Regions from separate parts of the Citrobacter sp. U14242 genome, predicted to be linked through region 2. Evidence: predicted binding sites of a transcription regulator. Region 2 holds the regulator's gene; each other region holds the start of a gene.
The links. Region 2 encodes Fur, which represses iron uptake genes when iron is present. Its sites were predicted from a motif close to ATAATAATGAGAACNACTATCAA; they were not measured.

Region 1: the regulator Fur is predicted to act here: its motif matches at 1,892-1,914, upstream of fepB (Fe2+-enterobactin ABC transporter substrate-binding protein).
Region 3: the regulator Fur is predicted to act here: its motif matches at 2,413-2,435, upstream of sufA (Fe-S cluster assembly scaffold SufA).

What each region holds. Positions count from the first base shown of each region.
Region 1 covers NZ_JBKGLW010000003.1:69,291-73,547, forward strand. The annotation lists gene entE ((2,3-dihydroxybenzoyl)adenylate synthase EntE) at 1-634, opposite strand, end outside; gene entC (isochorismate synthase EntC) at 689-1,864, opposite strand; gene fepB (Fe2+-enterobactin ABC transporter substrate-binding protein) at 2,053-3,009, shown strand; gene entS (enterobactin transporter EntS) at 3,071-4,257, opposite strand, start outside.
Region 2 covers NZ_JBKGLW010000008.1:298,976-303,232, reverse strand. The annotation lists gene ACLJXE_RS15560 (HAD family hydrolase) at 1-382, opposite strand, end outside; gene ACLJXE_RS15555 (LysR family transcriptional regulator) at 499-1,371, shown strand; gene fur (ferric iron uptake transcriptional regulator) at 1,422-1,868, opposite strand; gene ACLJXE_RS15545 (ryhB-regulated fur leader peptide) at 1,861-1,947, opposite strand; gene fldA (flavodoxin FldA) at 2,158-2,688, opposite strand; gene ybfE (LexA regulated protein) at 2,844-3,131, opposite strand; gene ybfF (esterase) at 3,260-4,033, opposite strand; gene seqA (replication initiation negative regulator SeqA) at 4,230-4,257, shown strand, end outside.
Region 3 covers NZ_JBKGLW010000004.1:234,723-238,979, forward strand. The annotation lists gene sufC (Fe-S cluster assembly ATPase SufC) at 1-492, opposite strand, end outside; gene sufB (Fe-S cluster assembly protein SufB) at 509-1,996, opposite strand; gene sufA (Fe-S cluster assembly scaffold SufA) at 2,005-2,373, opposite strand; gene ACLJXE_RS08235 (hypothetical protein) at 2,701-2,880, opposite strand; gene ACLJXE_RS08240 (hypothetical protein) at 3,389-4,174, shown strand.

The sequences.
Region 1 (4,257 bases), on a different contig from region 2:
GCACGCTGTAGTAGTAATCATTGTGGGTGCGTGGAATCAGCTTTGGCGTCCCGGTCGTGCCGCCGGAAAGCTGGAAGTAAGCCACTTCATCAGCCGGTGATGGTGTAGCGATAAACGCCGTTGCAGGTTGGCGTATTGCCGTTTGCAGATTGTGTTCGCCATCATCATTGAGCAACTGAACCACGCGCACTGAATTGTGTTCGGCAACAAAGGTATTCAGAAAGTCGTCGCCACTAAATAACGCATGCTGGCGATCGGCAATCACTAACACCGGTTTGATCTGCGTTGCGTAGGCGTTGAGTTCGTTACGCTGATGGCTAAACAGTGCCAATACGGGGGCCACACCCAGTTTGAGCAGTGCAAAGAAAGTGATATACAGTTCAGCTACGTTGCCTAATTGCACCAGTGCGGTCTCGCCGGGTTTGATCCCCTGGCGACGCAGGCTACAGGCAAGATTATCCGTCGCCTGGTTTAACTGGCGGTAGCTAAGATGGCGTTCCCCGGCAATCACCGCCGTATGGTCGCTATTGGCATGGCGGGTCAGAATGTCGGTCAGCGGCAAATCCTGCCAGTAGCCTTTTTCGCGGTAGCGGCGGGCAAACTCTTCCGGCCAACGGGTGAAAGGGATACTCATTATTGCTCCTTAGAGCCTGTCGATAAGGCCTGAATAGCCTGGTAGACCAGGCTCTTAATGCAGTCCAAAAACATTCAACATGGTGGAAAGCTTGGCACCTGTTTCACGCCACTCCGCAATCGGTGACGAGGCTGGCACAATGCCGGCTCCGGCAAAGAAACGCACCTGATTGCGCAGCAGTTTCGCACAGCGAATCGTCACCACCCATTCGCCGTTGCCCTGCGAATCACACCAGCCCACAATGCCGCCAAACAGTTCGCGATCGAACGGCTCCAGTTCGGCAATCAGTTTCTGAGCAACCTGATGCGGGAAGCCACTTAGCGCCGGTGTTGGATGCAGCAGACAAGCCAGCGTCAGTGCGTTTTCCTGGGCATTGGCTTTACCTTCAAACGGGGTACCGAGATGCCAGAGCGTCGGCGTAGTAACCAGCTGCGGAGACGACGGAAGTTGCAGCTCACTGCTGCGATCGCGCAATACCGCTTTCATCGCCTGGGTTACCAGCTCGTGTTCATGGCGATCCTTCTCGGAAGCTAACAGACGGATCCCAGCCTCTCTGTCCAGAACATCGTCCGGTTGGCGACGCGCAGATCCCGCCAGCGGCAGCGAACTGAAATGGTCGCCTTCTTTGCGTAACAGCAATTCCGGGCTGGCGCCGATCAGTACACCGCCATCTTCGATGGGTACATGAAAGTTGTAGCTTGCCGGGTTTTGTGCGATCAGCCGCTCCAGCAGTGCACCACTGTCGATATTGGCGTCGGCGGTCACATCAATCAGGCGTGACAGCACCACTTTGTCGACTTCCGGGGTTGCCGTCAGCGCCGCAGCTCTGGCGACCATATCTTCGAAAAAATCCTGCTCAGGAATCGATTTACGCTCAACCACATTCAGCGACTGATGGGCAGTAAAGTAACGCGCTGATTGCTGCTTTGCCGTGCGTGAGAAGCGTTGCCATGATTCAGGAATAAATAGCGATGAGGGCTGGCGGGTATCAAAGGGTATGGCCCCTACCATAATGGGGTTTGTGATGCCCTGCGATTTGGCCTGCGCAAACAGCGCGTGCATTTTCTGTTGGAAGGGGCTGTCTGGTGAATCACCATCAATTGCCGGTTCCGCATAGCGGGCAAAGCATCCTGACGTCGTAAAACTACGATACGGCGACATAAAGAAAAAACTGTCGGGAGCGAGAGTTGCCATAGTCTGCGTTTTTTCCTCGGCCAGTGACGTGTCCATATCATCCTCCATAAAATGATAAAGGCTTTAATAATGATTATCATTTATATTTTCGGTCGCTAACCTAAAAGCAAAGCGTCGGTATGTCAACTCTTGTGGTAACACAATGTGCGACTTAGGCTTGCATCCCTGACGCGTAACAATGAAAATGAGAAGCATTAACTACATTGATAACAGGAAGCTTATTTGTGAGATTTTCCGCGTTTTACCGCACTGCGCTGTTACTGGTTGGACTCGTTATTTCAGGAATTTCTTTAAGCCATGCCGCCGACTGGCCGCGTCAGGTTACTGACAGCCGCGGCACGCACACGCTGGAACATAAACCACTGCGCATTGTCTCCACCAGCGTGACCCTCACCGGTTCTCTGCTGGCGATCGATGCCCCGGTCATCGCCAGCGGTGCCACTACGCCGAACAATCGCATCGGCGATGCGCAGGGCTTTTTACGCCAGTGGAGCGACGTCGCCAAAGAACGCAAACTGAGCCGTTTGTATATTGGCGAGCCGAGCGCCGAAGCCGTTGCCGCACAAATGCCGGACCTGATTCTGGTCAGCGCCACCGGGGGCGATTCCGCGCTTGCGCTGTACGATCAACTGTCCACCATAGCCCCTACGCTTATCATTAATTACGACGATAAAAGCTGGCAGTCACTGCTGACACAATTAGGTGAAATCACCGGACAGGAGCAACAGGCAGCGGCGCGTATTGCTGAGTTTGATAAGCAACTGCTCGCGGTAAAGCAACGTATCACCCTGCCGCCTCAGCCGGTCAGCGCGCTGGTGTATACTGCCGCCGCGCACAGCGCCAACCTGTGGACGCCGGAGTCCGCGCAAGGCAAGCTGATGGAACAGCTCGGTTTCACGCTGGCACCGCTACCTGCCGGACTACATACCAGCCAGAGCCAGGGTAAACGTCACGATATTATCCAGCTTGGTGGTGAGAATCTGGCGGCCGGTCTGAACGGTGAAGCGCTGTTCCTGTTTGCAGGCGACAGCAAAGATGCCGATGCGATTTACGCTAATCCACTGCTGGCGCATCTGCCTGCCGTACAAAACAAACGCGTTTATGCGCTGGGCACGGAAACCTTCCGTCTGGATTACTACAGCGCTACACTACTGCTGCAACGTCTGTCAGCGCTCTTTTAATGGCTTTCGCCGGATACGGCTAATGCCTAATCCGGCTTACATACCGTAGAGCACAACGCTATCAGGCATTCACAGGTATCTGTCGGAAACGACGAAGCTCGCTCAGCAACAGCAGCAGCAACAGACCGACAATCACCAACCCAAACCCACTGACGCTTGCCGAGGCCGCAGGCGTCATCATCACCCCCAGCCCCCCTAACAGCGCCGCGCCAATCGCATCACCGGTTACGTTCTGCGCGGTCCACAAACCGTTAATTCGCCCGAGCATCGCTTCCGGCGTCTGCGTCTGTAACAGGGTGTATTGCAACAAAGAACTGACCGCGCTCAGCCAGCCGAACAGCGCCAGACACATAACGCCCAGCTCCCAGACCGGCATCAAGCCGAACAGACCGATAGCCAGGAAAGAGGCCACGGTTGATGCCAGCATAATCAGACCTGGACGCACGCTGTGTGCCAGTTGCCCGCTGGTTAAAGCTCCCACCGCCGCGCCAAGAGGAATGGCCGCATACAGCAGGCCAATTTGCGCACTCGACATCTGCCAGTTAATTGCCAGTGCCGGATACAGCACGCGCACAGCGCTCGCCATGGTCAACAGGCCGCCAAGCAGTGCAATACCGCCAATCAGCGGGCTGGCGAACAGAAAACGGAACGCCGCCACCAGTGATGTCAACGGATTCTCGCGCGGCTGCGGCGGAGGCGGCAACGCGGGAAGGCTCAGCAATGGGAGCAAGGTAATGAATGTACCCGCCGCAGCCAGGCCGTAGTTCCAGGCCACGCCCCCGGTCGCCAGCAGCACCCCACCAAGCATTGGCGAAATCACCGAACCCAGACGCACCGTCAGCATGGTAATCGCCCCGGCCTGCATCAGATTTTCACGCCCGACCAGCGCAGGTGTCGCTGCCAGCAGCGCGGTAACACCCAGCGAGGCAAAAAAGCCATCCCATAAGCCAAGAACATAGATAGCCAGCAACGACGGTTCGGGCAGCAGCGCGTTCAGGCACAGGCCAATAAAACCGATACCACAGGTTCCGCGGGCCAGCAGGATCACCTTTTTGCGCTCATAGCGATCGGCCAGTACACCGCCAACCATCAGACCAATAAACATGGCGCTCCCGGTCAGCGTAACCGACAAACCCACCTGCCAGGTCGACTGGGTCATCATCTGGATCTGTACCGGGACCGCAACCCCCAATAGTCCCAGAGAGACAATGGAAATAAAACGGGCGAGGAAAACAGCGCGAAATGCAG
Region 2 (4,257 bases):
GTGCATCAAGTAAATCAATAACGCGGTTAATTTTATATCGCCAACCGCTTGTCACAATTCCGATGGTGATACCTGCCTGAGCCAGTGCGGCGATCAGTGCTGAAATGCCTGCAATAGGTTGATATTCAGCATTATTTTCTGCATCAATAATGTATTGCTGCACTTTTTCACGATCGCTAAGCGATAAATCACTGAATAAAGCGCGTAGAGTGTGTGGTCCAGGTTGGCCGTGGATATGATTAACGATATCGGCAGTGCTGATTGTACGCCCGTACATTTGAGCTGCTTCACTCCAGGCTCGTTCAATAACACTGTTCGAATCGATCAATACGCCGTCCATATCAAAAAGAACAGCGGCAATATTTTGCTTCGCGCCAGACATTTTTCCTCCAACATTGAGTTACCTGATTGCCGTACATTTGCGGCTTTTTATGGATAATGTCGTCAGAAGTGAGGTCTGTATAATGCTGTTTTTTCCCGCGTAGATGAGAGAATGGAATGGAAACCAGACGATTACAGGCGTTCGTTACTTTGGCTGAACTGGGGAGTTATCGTAGCGCAGCCGAGGTTCTCTGCATAACGCAACCTGCGTTGACCAAACAGATCCAGTCGTTGGAACAGACGTTTGGCTTCAATCTTTTTATTCGTGGCCGTCATGGTGCGGTACTCACTGAGCAGGGGGCCTTGCTCTATTCGAGAGCCTGTGAACTGCTTAAAGGCTATGACGACTTCCTGAATTATGCCTATGACATACAGCATGGATCTGTGGGGGAGCTGGCTGTGGGATTTGGTTTGTCAACGTTTAGCCTGGTTCCAACATGGATTAAGGATTTTTGCGAAAGCTACCCTCAAGTACGGTTTTCGCTGAAAGATATTCCTTCAAGCGTTCAGAGTGGAATGCTGCTGGATGGAAGACTCCATATTGCTTTTCTTCGACTACCAGTAACCCCCGCACTTGCGTATCGGGTCATTAAACAAGAACGCATTGTGCTGGCTACGCCCATGGATGGACAAATGGATGTGTACAGTGCGCTCAATTGCTATTCAGTATTGCAGGTTAATCCCCTGCGAGAGCCGTGTCTGGCGGAACAGTCGCGCATTTTTTTATCGCAAAAGAATATTCAGGCTTCACCGGTAACGGTTGCAGATGATATCCATACCTTACTGGCGCTGATTGCTGGGGGCAATGGTGTCGCGTTTTTGCCTGAGAGTGTTAATAACTTCCTGCCTGTAGGGGTGAGACTGATTGAATTGAGTGATTCACCAGCCATGTGGAATATTGGAATCGCATGGAATCCAGAATTCTCACATCCTCTACGAGACCTATTTTTACAGGTGATGATGCGTAAAAAGGGGATATTTGCGTTGTAGCAAGATAGAAAAAAGCCAACCGTAAGGTTGGCTTTTCAGAAAGCATCACATTATTTGGCGTCGTGCGCATGATCGTCTTCGCGGCAATCGCCTTCAGCGCAGTGACCATACAGATAGAGGCTATGGTTAGTTAAACGAATACCATGTTTAGCCGCAATCTCACGTTGACGCGCTTCGATGGAGTCATCGCTGAACTCGACCACTTTGCCGCAGTCAAGGCAAATCAGGTGATCGTGATGATGTTGCTGGGTCAGTTCGAAGACGGATTTACCCCCTTCAAAATTATGGCGGGTCACGATTCCGGCATCATCAAATTGGTTCAGCACGCGATACACGGTCGCCAGACCAATTTCTTCACCCATGTCGATCAGGCGTTTGTATAAGTCTTCCGCACTGACGTGATGGTTATCCGGTTCCTGAAGAACTTCCAGAATCTTTAAACGAGGAAGCGTTACTTTCAGGCCAGCCTTCTTTAATGCGGTATTGTTGTCAGTCATGCGGAATCTGTCCTGTAGCTAAACGGTTCACTTCATTAACAGAAGTGACAGAAATTGCACTTGAGATAATGCGTATCATTATAGAACTGCCATGCCCAAATGAAAACTGCAAGTCTCTGGCAAATATTGTTAATCAAAACGTGGTATCACCGACAAACACACTGTGCAATACCCGATTGGCATCCAGCCATTGTACAGGGTCAGGCGAAAAAGTTACAAATTTGTAGCAATTATTTTGATTGGTTTTATCTATTGATGCGGCGCAGATGAATATCTACGCCGCACGAAATCAGGCATTGATGATTTCGTCGAGGTGCAGCTCTTCAGCGATCTGCTTAACCCATTTTTCTACGCGTTCAGCGGTCAGTTCCGGCTGGCGATCTTCATCGATAGCCAGACCCACAAAGTGGTCGTCATCTGCCAGACCTTTGGACGCTTCAAAATGGTAACCCGCCGTTGGCCAGTGGCCGACGATGGTAGCGCCGCGCGGCTCAATGATGTCGCGGATGGTGCCTAACGCATCACAGAAATATTCTGCGTAATCTTCCTGGTCGCCACAGCCGAACAATGCCACCAGTTTACCGTTAAAATCAATGTCTTCGAGAGTAGGGAAGAAGTCATCCCAGTCGCACTGCGCTTCACCGTAGTACCAGGTTGGGATGCCGAGCAGCAGAATGTCATACCCTTCCAGGTCTTCTTTGCTGCTTTTTGCAATGTCATGTACATCGGCAACGTCTTTACCAAGCTGCTTTTGAATCATTTTTGCGATATTTTCGGTATTACCGGTGTCGCTGCCGAAAAAGATGCCAGTGATTGCCATGAGTAAAATAACCTCTTGAAACTTATTGAAATGGTGGTGGCGCATTGCCCACGGATAAGGGCAATCATAGCAGAACAGTCCGGCATGCGGAAACAGCAAACATGCGGGACTGCACTCTGTGCTACACGATTTATGATTTAGAGCAGAAATTCAGACTAAGCCTGACCGCGCAATGCGGTGAGTTGGTTCATCAGCATCTCTTCGATGAGTTCACTGCGACTCATGCTGCGCGCTTCCGCCAATTCATTCAGAGCGTCAACGGCATCCGCGTTCAGTTTCAGTTCGACACGCTTGAGTCCACGAACTTTGTCGCGTTTAAGCTGATTACGTTTATTAATACGTAACTGTTCATCACGCGAAAGCGGATTGGTTTTGGGTCGTCCCGGGCGACGCTCCTGCGCGAACAGATCTAATGTCGTACGGTCCGTTTGTTCTTTGGCCATGATCTTGGTGACTTCGGGGAAACAATCAGCCAGGCGTCTGCCCGGATGGATAGCGCGCCATAATACATCAGCAGGGGAGGCGCGCCAACGCCCACGCGCGTAATCGCGCGCGGACGCTGAGTTTTTAATCAGTTAACCTTCTCACTCAGATAACGACGGATAGCGCGCAGCACGGCATCTGGTTTTTCTGCATGTACCCAATGGCCTGCACCGGCAATAACGTGTGCGCGGGCCAGCGGAAACTGGGCCAGTAATTGCTCGCGATACGCTTCAGTCACATAAGGTGAATTACCGCCGGGGATAAACAACGCCGGGTGTTCCCAGGCGGGTAGGGTTTCCCATCCCACGATATGGGGATACTGCTCCCACAACACCGGGACGTTAAAGCGCCACTCGCCCTCGACAAAAGACTTCAGCAGAAACTGGATCACGCCTTCTTCTTGCAAATGCTGACGCATGACGCTCGCGGCCTGCTGGCGCGAGGAGGCCTGGGCATCTGTTACCGCGTTAATGGCGGCAAAAATCTCATCGTGGCGGCGTACGTGATAGTCAACCGGGGCGATATCGATAGCCACAAGCTGGTCGATCCGTTCCGGTGCGAGAGCAGTGAGCGCCATGACGGCTTTGCCCCCCATGGAGTGCCCAATAAAGGTCGCTTTTTCGATGTGTTGCTCATCGAGAGTATCCAACAGATCCTGCGCCATTGCTGGATAATCCATCTCTGGTGAGCGGGGAGAGAGGCCATGATTTCGCATATCGACCTGGATGATATCGTGATCAACGACCAGATCGCGCGCCAGTATGCCCAGGTTATCCAGACTGCCAAACAGACCGTGAACCAGGACGATGGGAGAATTATTGTGCGGGTTTTGCGCAGATTGCGCTCGGATATTCAATTTCATGGCAAAGTTCTTTTTTTCACACTCACGGGTTAGGGTATCATGTTGACCATTCTGCCACATGGCTGCAACAACTACGGTTACTCCGAGTTTTGCTGGTCACCAGGCTTGACGCTATCCGCTGTCAGGATTTGCCTTTACACTACAGCGTGTAAAGTCCTGACAACTTGTATTCAGCCAAACATTGCACTGGATTAAGATGAAAACGATTGAAGTTGATGATGAAC
Region 3 (4,257 bases), on a different contig from region 2:
TGGTTCCAGTACCGCCATTTGCAGAATGTCATTACGTTTTTTCTCACCACCGGAGAAACCCACATTCACGGAGCGGGTGAGCAAATCTGCCGGCATCTTCAGCAACGCAATCTTCTCTTCCATCAGGTCCTGGAAGTCAAACCTGTCCAGCGACTCTTCGCCACGGTAACTGCGCACGGCATTCAGTGCCGTTTGCAGGAAAAACTGATTGCTGACGCCGGGGATCTCCACTGGATACTGAAACGCCATAAAGATACCTTCACCGGCCCGGTCTTCCGGTGACAGTTCCAGCAAGTTCTTACCGTTAAATTCAACCGTCCCGCCAGTGACTTCATAATCTTCTCGTCCGGCGAGTGTCGCAGACAACGTGCTTTTCCCGGAACCGTTCGGCCCCATAATGGCGTGTACTTCCCCGGGGCGAATCTCAAGACTCAGCCCACGCAGGATCGCCTTTTCTTCCACACTGACCTGTAAATCTTTAATGCTTAACATGTGCTTTCCTTAAATTTTAGCCGACGCTGTGTTCAAGACTTATGGCGAGAAGTTTTTGCGCTTCCACAGCGAATTCCAGCGGCAGCTCAGAGAACACGTCTTTACAGAAGCCATTGACGATCATTGAGATAGCATCTTCTTCGCTGATGCCTCGTTGCAGGCAGTAGAACAGCTGGTCTTCACCAATGCGCGAGGTCGTCGCTTCGTGTTCAAGCTGAGCGCTGTTGTTACGACACTCAACATACGGGAAGGTATGCGCCCCACAGTCCGCACCAATCAACATGGAGTCACATTGGGTGTAGTTACGGGCGTTAGTCGCGGTAGGCATAATTTTCACTAAGCCACGATAGCTGTTCTGGCTATGTCCGGCGGAAATCCCTTTCGAGATAATGGTCGATTTCGTGTTCTTGCCGATATGAATCATTTTGGTGCCGGTATCAGCCTGCTGATGCCCGCTGGTCAGCGCAACGGAATAGAATTCACCGATCGAATTATCACCGCGCAGAATACAGCTCGGGTATTTCCAGGTAATGGCTGAACCGGTCTCTGACTGCGTCCATGACATTTTGCTGTTTTCACCGTCACACAGCGCACGTTTGGTCACGAAATTCAGGATGCCGCCGGTATTGCCATCGCCGGGGAACCAGTTTTGTACCGTTGAATACTTCACTTCAGCATCTTTATGGATGATCACCTCAACCACTGCCGCATGCAGCTGGTAACTGTCACGTACCGGAGCCGAACAACCTTCGATATAACTGACGTAACTCCCCTCATCCGCCACCAGAATTGTGCGTTCAAACTGTCCGGTTTTTTCTGCATTGATACGGAAATAGGTCGACAGTTCCATTGGGCAACGCACACCTTTCGGCACATAAATAAACGTGCCGTCCGATGCCACCGCCGCATTCAGCGCGGCAAAGAAATTGTCATTCCCCGGGACGACGGTACCGAGGTATTTTTTTACCAGTTCGGGATGATCGTGGATGGCCTCGCCGAACGAGCAGAAAATAATACCTTGTTCCGCCAGCTTATCGCGGTAGGTCGTTGCGACTGATACCGAATCGAAAATGGCATCCACCGCCACTTCTTTGCCTTCACGGACCGGTACGCCAAGCTGCTCGAACGCGTCTTCAACCTCTTTGCTTAAAAACGCATTTGCGCCCGTTTGCTGAACTGCTCCCGGCTCAGAGGCGCAGGTTTCATCACAGTTGCCGCAAGAAGGCGCAGAGTAATAGCTGTAATCCTGATAGTTCAGTTTGTCATAGTGCGCTTTTAGCCAGTGTGGTTCTTCCATCGTCAGCCACGCTTTAAACGCATTCAGACGGAATTCCAGCATCCAGTCGGGTTCATTTCGTTTTGCCGAAATTGCCCGTACAACCTCTTCGTTGATCCCTTTGGCCAGTTCATCGGTTTTGAGTTGGGTAAAGAACCCCTCTTTGTAGTTGAGGTGCCCGCCAGCCCAGGTGTTGACATCGTCAGTTGCTTCAGTGTTACGAGACATAGTACCGCCTATACCCCAAAACTTTCGCCACAGCCACATTCGTTCTGGGCTTTCGGGTTATGAAATTTAAATAACTGATTTAATCCTTCACGAACGAAATCGACTTCAGTTCCATCGATAAACGGCATCGCCTGTAACGGGACATAAAGTCTGGCGCCCTCTGTTTCAAATAGCAGATCGTCTTTCTCAGGTTGCTTGACGGTGTCCAGCACATAACCGAATCCCGCGCACCCGGTTTGTTTCACGCCTAACCGCACGCCCAACATATCGGGTTGCCTTGCCACCAGTTCACGAATATGCGCCGCTGCCGCTGGCGTTAACGTCAGCCCGCGCCACGCAAAGTCGTTGGGATTAAATGTTCCTGAATGCAATTCCATAGGGTTACCTCGAGTCATTAGCTTTCACGCTATAACACCATGTTAGTGATAATGATTATCACTTCAACCCCTCAACAGCAGGGGCATTCGGGTTAACCGCCCTTTTTGACGACTTTTATTAAGCATAGACCCTGCGGCGAGGGTTAACAGAGATGGATTTTTTTGTTCAATACATTGATTAATAATAGATTATGAATGCGTAATCGTTCCGGCAGGTCAAACGCTAAAAGATGTATAGATAATGTCTATTTATGTGATAGCTTTTAAAAGTTTAATCAAATCATGCAATTACAACATAATCAGTGGCTTAGCTTTTTTACTATGCGGTCAGTTGCAGACATTTACGGGCTTTTTAATGCCCTTAATTACGCCCCAAATGCCATTTTGCCCCCAAATCTGCCCCCAAAAAATAACGCAAGCATGAGAAAAAGCAGATAAGCCGGACTGTTCAGGAAATGTTTGAAGAGGAAGTTCTTTCATGCGATCAATGGTTAATTCAACTTTCATAATGGCCTCCATTGCACACACTGTGTTTTTATACAGCATACCTGTGCACAGAAATGATCAACGTTTTAAGAGCACAAATTGTTAATTTTCTGTCAGGAGTAAAAAAGAAAACAAGCCATAGCGGGTTGAATTAGCAGTGTTTTATTAAGCCGCTATTCGTTTCTGCTGATACAACCCCGAGAGATTCGCCCTCACTAACGCCTCATCAATGAGCAACTGTGTAACCATGAGGCAAAGCGTTATCCAACTTTCATTCATATTTTTCAATCGCAATGGGGCTGGTTAGTGCCAGAAGCGGACCTTATGGAGGCTGTCATATGAAATACGCTTGTAACCTGACTCCAGACTCACTGATTGTCTCAACGACAGACAATGTGTGATTGTCCCTACCAAAAGAAGTGGGAGAACATACTACCTGCTAATGTTCGCACACAGAATGCCGTTTTATTTTGCAATGCCCCAATTTCAGGTGGCAAGGATCCGTTTCGGAATGCAAAAGGAAAAATTAATGCACATTAAAATGGGTAATTCTCAAAATCCAATTACGACCTATACCTCCGCCTCATCAACGACGGGGCAAAAAACTGAATCATCGACAACCGCTAAATCGACATCGTTAACTTCCGCCACGCAGACCACCTTTTCAAGCCAGGCGAGTCTGCTCAGCGATGCGGCAACCCGGGCAGAAATACGTGATGCATCCAGCAGTCGCAGCCAGTTGCAAAGCATGGCTGAGTCGCTGTTAACGGTGATTGATGGCCCGATTTATACCCAGAATAAGGCGAAACACGATCAGGAAATCCCTGATACGCAAGGCACTGAACTTCTGCAACTGGCGAGCAAAGCGACAGATTTTCTCAACGGCAAAACCACCAATCCGTTTGCAGGCATGCAGCGCGAACAGCTCGCACTGATTGCCTATGATGATGGCAGTGCATTTACCGTCAATGAGCGACGCGCGGCCTTAAAAGAGATCGGCAGTCAGGAAGATAAATGGACGCAACAATTTATCAGTAGTGCGCAAAAAGAGATCAGCGCTTCCGGCAGCTACAAAAAATCTTATAGTGCGCTGCTGAGTCACTATCGTGAGCTGCCGGCTATTGAACAGGCGCAATACTCTGAAGGTCTGGAACAACAACTGGTAAGCAAGGTGGCTAAATCCACAAGTGACAGTACCGGCGAAAATACGGTCTTTACCGACGCCTTACTGACGTTGCAAAAACAGCAAATTTCCTCCATGCGGATGCAAATCTCCTCCCTGAGCCTGTTTTCGCTGACTGCGAATAAACGTTAATCACCACGGCCAGGACGGCGCTCCGTTATCAACATGAAGGGCCATGTCAGTTTGTCCAGAGCCAGCGCTGGTTTCTTGCCGTT